Spirosoma aureum: one gene and its partner. The protein of the gene in region 2 binds, or shares a complex with, the protein of the main gene of each other region. Links are inferred from orthologs where the notes say so. Each region holds a gene or a part of one and is shown on either strand. Other genes may lie near its edges. The genes, in order: G8759_RS33830 and G8759_RS27170.

What was found.
Region 1: the proteins of G8759_RS27170 (region 2) and G8759_RS33830 are in contact, whole or in part, in a solved structure (PDB 1R1R), measured with the Escherichia coli proteins. The link is inferred for Spirosoma aureum from one-to-one orthologs.

What each region holds. Positions count from the first base shown.
Region 1 is NZ_CP050063.1:8,452,066-8,455,264, reverse strand. The notes cover bases 223-3,089. They hold G8759_RS33830 (ribonucleotide-diphosphate reductase subunit beta), read left to right. Parts: upstream 223-1,064; coding sequence 1,065-2,114; downstream 2,115-3,089. Other genes in these bases: G8759_RS33820 (glycosyltransferase family 2 protein), read right to left, coding at 2,977-3,089; G8759_RS33825 (class I SAM-dependent methyltransferase), read left to right, coding at 2,249-2,953; G8759_RS33835 (Hsp20/alpha crystallin family protein), read left to right, coding at 277-684. Outside these bases: more of G8759_RS33820, read right to left, coding at 3,090-3,199.
Region 2 is NZ_CP050063.1:6,842,974-6,846,440, forward strand. What follows is about bases 151-3,285. They hold G8759_RS27170 (ribonucleoside-diphosphate reductase subunit alpha), read right to left. Parts: upstream 2,891-3,285; coding sequence 410-2,890; downstream 151-409. Other genes in these bases: G8759_RS27165 (sulfatase-like hydrolase/transferase), read left to right, coding at 151-239. Outside these bases: more of G8759_RS27165, read left to right, coding at 1-150. UniProt on the Escherichia coli protein: Provides the precursors necessary for DNA synthesis. Catalyzes the biosynthesis of deoxyribonucleotides from the corresponding ribonucleotides.

The DNA of each region.
Region 1 (3,199 bases), 1.6 Mb from region 2 along the record:
CCAAAACAGGCTCTTTCTGTGGGTAAATACATTATCGTGTTTTGTGGAAGAGAAACCACAAAATGCCCCAACCGATACGACCATAATTCCCCACTTTGCTAAACTGGCCGATATGGCATAAAAGTGCGATAATGTAGCTTCATCACGTCAAAACGGCATTAATTGGCCCGAAAACAAACTATCCATGCTGACAGCCTGGCATAAATAAAGGTGATTAAACCCTTAGGCACGAGGTTTGTCTATAAATCAGTACTTGGACAGTAAATAGCAACTCCTATGAAAGCGATAGAGAATGTATTTCAGGGAACGGGCGGTCAGGTCGATTTGCTCAATACCCTCTACGGTGGTTCGAGCCAAACGACGATGAAAGTTGAGCGTGAGGACGAACGGCTTATTATAAAATTGTCAGCTCCGGGGGTCAGTGCAAATTCGTTTAATGTATTGATCGAAGGAAGTAAACTTGTTTTATATACCCTGTTGGTTAGTACATCGACTCGGAAGGACGAAGAAGGTAACAGCCAGCGACTGGCAGTGCCTATGTTTTTGCGGGTTCTTGACATTCCATCGTTTGTAAATGCCGATCAGATCGAAGCCGTTCACGAACACGGTCAGGTTATGGTGATGTTACCCTTTAAAGACGAAGAACATCTTCACCGCCGGATTGATATCAAAGACTTATTTTAAAGTGCCTTTTTTTCCTGTCCGGGGCTCTGAGCGGCCCTGTAGCCTATAGATCAGAATGCGGGTCGCTTCTACGGAAGTGACCTTTTTTTTGTCGTTCAGTTTCAGTCTGGTAGCACACAGATGCCCGCCAATTCATTGAAAATCAGGGATACAGATTTTAGTAGAACTATTTCAAGAACTTACTCAACCGTTATTTGCCCAACGTGCTGATTGCGTTCTGTTTACCAAAAACCATCATTTATCAGACTTATAATCATTGGATAAACTGGCTTGCAGAAGTGCCCCAAACGGTTAATTTTGTTGGAACGATATAGTCAATTGGTTTCTTCATAAGCCAGTTCTGCCCGACTGGTAAAAATCATATAAACTGCAAGCCCATTATGGTACAAAACGATGTAATCGAACCGATTTTACAGGAAGACAAAGGCCGATTTGTGCTGTTCCCGATTGAACACTGGGATATTTGGGAATACTATAAAACCCACCAGGCATCGTTCTGGACAGCCGAAGAAATTGATCTTGGCCAGGACATGAAAGACTGGAACAGTCTGAACGATGGCGAACGACATTTCATTTCGCACGTTCTGGCGTTTTTTGCTGCTTCCGATGGAATCGTAAACGAAAACCTCGCCGTTAATTTTTTGTCGGAGGTACAATATGCCGAAGCTAAATGTTTTTATGGCTTTCAGGTCATGATGGAGAACATCCACTCCGAAACGTATTCGTTGCTGATTGACACCTACATTAAAGATGCGGCCGAAAAAGACCGCCTGTTGAATGCCATTGACACCATTCCATGCGTTCAGAAAAAAGCTGAATGGGCGTTGCGATGGATTGATAACGGGAGCTTTGCCGAGCGACTGATTGCTTTCGCAGCGGTTGAAGGTATTTTCTTCTCGGGGTCGTTCTGCTCGATCTACTGGCTCAAAAAGCGTGGCCTGATGCCCGGCTTAACTTTCTCAAACGAGTTGATTTCCCGCGATGAAGGACTACACCGCGATTTTGCGTGTTTGCTCTATACCGATCATATCCAGCATAAACTGCCTGAATCGCAGATTTACGACATTATCCGCAATGCCGTTGAAATCGAGCAGGAGTTTGTTGTTGATGCTTTGCCCGTGTCACTAATTGGAATGAATGCCGATCTGATGAAGCAATACATTGCTTTCGTTGCCGATCACCTGCTGGTTACACTGGGCTTGCGTAAACTCTATGACGTATCGAACCCATTCGATTTCATGGACATGATTTCATTACAGGGTAAAACGAACTTCTTCGAAAAGCGAGTTGGCGAATACCAGCGGGGTGAAGTAATGGCCAAATTTAAAGCGGCCAAAGCCAGTGCTACCCAATCGCAGGATTCCGGAAATCCGACACCAGTGGCTGTTATCGAAGAACCTAAAGGAATTACATTCGATGCCGATTTTTAGATACATAAAGCGATACGATCCGTTATAGACTATAAATAATCGCTTCGTTAGATAGAAAGTCCCGCTATAATTGATGATTATAGCGGGACTTTCTATTTTAGGGGTTTATCCGACTTGTTACTTATCCCTTGTTTATGAATCGATTAGATGTTATTCAGGCCTTGATGCGCCAGAAAGACTTAAAAAACTACCTTGAAATTGGTGTTGAAAACGGGCATATTTTTTTCCGGATCAAGAGTTCGTTTAAAGTCGCTGTGGATCCGAATTTTATGTTTGATACCAGCCGCCGGATCGGCAAAACGCTGATCAATCCGTATAACCTGACCAATCAGTATTTCGAGAAAACCAGCGATGATTTCTTTGCGCAGGACGCCCCCAGCGTTTTTTCTCAGAAAAAAATTCAGTTGGCTTTGGTCGATGGCATGCACGAATATCAGTTTGCCCTGCGTGATGTAGAAAACACGCTCAACTACATGGGAAACGAAGGCGTTATCATTATGCACGACTGCAATCCACAGACGCAGGGGGCAGCGGGGCGTTTTGAGGATTGGGAAACCGGCGAATGGAACGGCGATGTCTGGAAGACGGTCATTCACCTGCGAAGCCAGCGCCCCGATCTAAATGTGTTCGTTCTTGATTGCGATCAGGGTCTGGGTATTGTTACCCGAAAACAGGCTGGAGACGCAGGGCCGCCGTCTGTAGCTCTGGAGCCTGCACCGGTCTTTGCGCCCGCGGATATTAATGCATTAACGTACGATAGTCTGGTTAAAAATCGAAATAAATGGCTTGATTTAAAGCCAGCCAGCTTTTTCTACGACTATTTCGGTCTTCAAAAATAAATACGCCGATCGTTGTCGATTCCTTACCGAATAACCTGACGGTATCGCAAACTTTCACGCATTGGGCTGCCGCGCCAGATGAACCCGGCCAGTCGGGCGTATATCCAGTTACGGCGGAATTTGCGACCGTTTTTGATGAAATAATAAGCCCTGAATAAAGCTCGTTCGGTCCAGGAGTGGTATTTCCGGAAGTAATAAAAGAGCGAAATGTAGTATTCTTTTTCGACGTCGTAGCTGGGGTTTGTA
Region 2 (3,467 bases):
ATGGATGCTACACCGACCTTCAGCGGATGGTAAGCTCAGAACAGTATAAACTGATTGTGTATCCGGCTGCCCGGAAAATGCTATTGTTCAATCTGAAAGACGATCCTGAAGAAAGGAAGGACATCGCCCAGCTTCCCTCCAGTCAACCAATTATGAAGAAACTGAAAGCGAAACTCATCCAGCAGCAACAGCAACTGAATGACAAACTGGATCTTAAGCCGCTATTAGGCAGCCTTTAGAAAATGAGACGTTCAGGTCACCTTGATTTAATGGAATAGTATCGATAGCCATTGATTGATACCAGTAGCTAAAGGTCTCCATCAGACTTAAAAAAGATTTATCGCCAAAACGCCCGGCCATGTCGAACACAGCCGGGCGCTATAGGTTATTAGTTTATCAAATCAGACTCTTATGAGCCACACATCTCACAACCTTCCGGATCATCCAGTGAGCAGGTCATGGCCGCATACTGCTGTTCGAGATCCGTCACCATCGGTACGGGTGTAGGCGTTGTGTTCTGAGCGTGCTCTTTAGCGTATTGTACGTAATCGAGAGGTTTTTCGACGGTTACCGCTTCGGCCATTACGGGCTCCAGTTGTGGCTCGGCTTGTGGTTGAACAACCGTGAACTTCACCGCATCGGCAGCAGCCTTCGTCCGCAGGTAATACATACCCGTTTTCAGACCCGCCTTCCAGGCATAGAAGTGCATCGATGTCAGTTTGCCGAAGTTCGAATCCTGAATGTGGATGTTCAGCGATTGTGACTGGCAAATGTACGCACCCCGATCGGCAGCCATATCGATGATATGCTTCTGCTTGATCTCCCAAACCGTTTTATAGAGATCTTTGATATGCTGCGGTATGTTCGGAATAGCCTGGATCGAGCCGTTAGCCAGAATCAGGTTATTCTTCATCGCATCATTCCACAGACCTAGTTTCACGAGATCTTTCAATAGGTGCTTGTTGACCACGACAAACTCACCCGACAACACGCGACGCGTATAGATATTACTCGTATATGGTTCGAAGCACTCGTTGTTGCCCAGAATCTGTGAGGTCGATGCGGTCGGCATTGGCGCCAGCAGCAGCGAGTTCCGAACACCATGTTCGACAACCTCTTTGCGCAGACTTTCCCAATCCCAGCGTCCTGATTTAGGTTTTACACCCCACATATCGAACTGGAACTGCCCCTGCGAAATCGGTGAACCTTTCCAGGTTTCATACGGACCGTATTCTTTAGCTTGCTCCATCGAAGAAGTCATAGCACCGAAATAGATCGTTTCGAAAATGTCTTCGTTCAGGCGACGCGCTTCATCCGACTCAAACGGCATCCGCAGCATGATGAATGCATCGGCCAACCCCTGTACGCCCAACCCAATCGGCCGGTGACGCATGTTGCTCCGACGCGCTTCTTCAACTGGGTAGTAGTTGATGTCGATGATCTTGTTGAGATTGCGCGTGGCCGTTTTCGTAACCTCATATAGTTTCTGGTGATCGAACCGCATTACACCATCCGGATCACGTTTGATAAACTTCGGCAGGGCAATCGACGCCAGATTACAAACCGCTACTTCGTCGGGAGCGGTGTACTCGATGATTTCGGTACACAGGTTTGACGACTTGATGGTACCGAGGTTTTTCTGGTTCGATTTTTTGTTGGCAGCATCCTTGTATAGCATATAAGGCGTGCCAGTCTCGGTCTGAGACTCCAAAATCTTGTACCACAAATCTTGTGCCTTTATTGTCCGACGGGCACGACCTTCGCGTTCGTAGCGCGTATACAACGCTTCAAATTCGTCGCCATAGCAATCGGCCAGACCGGGGCACTCGTGCGGGCAGAACAGCGACCAAACGTCATTGTCTTCTACCCGTTTCATAAACAGATCGGGCGTCCAGAGAGCGTAGAACAGGTCGCGGGCACGGTTTTCTTCCTTACCCGAATTCTTTTTCAGATCGAGGAAGTCATAAATATCAGCGTGCCAGGGTTCCAGATAGACAGCAAACGAACCTTTACGTTTGCCGCCCCCCTGATCTACGTAGCGGGCTGTATCGTTAAATACGCGCAACATCGGCACAATCCCGTTGGATGTTCCGTTAGTGCCTTTGATATACGTTCCTGTAGCACGAACATTATGGATACTTAACCCAATACCACCCGCCGACTGCGAAATCTTGGCGGTTTGCTTCAATGTATCGTAGATCCCGTCGATGGAATCATCCTTCATCGTCAACAGGAAGCAACTCGACATCTGTGGCTTTGGTGTTCCGGCGTTGAACAGCGTTGGCGTTGCGTGCGTAAACCACTTCTCACTCAGTAGGTTATAGGTCTCAATAGCCGCATCGATATCCTCCATGTGAATACCCACAGCTACGCGCATCAGCATATGCTGCGGACGTTCGGCAATGCGACCGTCGATTTTCAGCAGATACGATTTTTCGAGGGTTTTGTAGCCGAAATAATCATAGCCATAATCCCGATCGTAGATGATCGTTGAGTCGAGCAGAGCTGCATGTTGGCGTACAACCTCATAAACCTCTTTCGAAATCAGTGCTGCATTTTCGCCGGTTTTAGAGTCTTCATACGTATATAGCCGTTTGATGGTTCCGGAGAACGATTTGTTCGTCTCTTTATGCAGGTTCGAAATAGCAATCCGAGCGGCCAGAATGGCATAATCGGGGTGCTTTGTGGTCATCGAAGCGGCTGTTTCGGCGGCTAAATTGTCCAGCTCGGTGGTTTTTACACCATCGTAGAGACCGTTAACCACTTTCATGGCGACCTCAACAGGCTGAACATAAGCCGGATCAAGGCCGTAGCACAGTTTTTCGATCCTGGCGGTAATCTTGTCGAACTTGACCGACTCCCGGCGTCCGTCACGTTTGATTACGTACATGAGCGTTTGGGTTAGTTTTTATATAGTAAAAAATGTTGAATGCAATTAAAAACACCGACTCAGTGGTTTCACTTAAGCTAAGATTGACACGTATGATTCCAATGAGGAGAACACAGAAGTAACCAGGAGCATAAAACCATTTTGTTCAACCGAGGCTAAATTGGGCCGGAGTTTTAAAGTTCTATTGAAATAGACGGAAAAGCAACCCCGAAGGTTCGGGTGTTTTCGCAATTCATTGAAACGTGCAACTCTACCAGACAGGTTAAGAAATTGTTAAGCCGTAATGCTTAGCGACTTAACAATACCCGGTAGGAGAGCTATGCTAAAAAAAATAAAAGAGCGATTTTACTGACCGGTTCATGCCCAAGGCAAGTGAAGCGAGTCGGAATGAAGAAGCGTAAACGTTCTTAAAGATAAGCAAAAAAAGGAATAGTAACAATCCTTTATTATGCCATTATTAGGCAACGGGACACATCTATCCGGTTGATAATCAAACACAAAAAGAACCGTTAAAACTGTTTGCCAATCCGCCCGAAACGCTGTACCTTTGCAATCCTTTTCGGTCGGAAACCGAGAA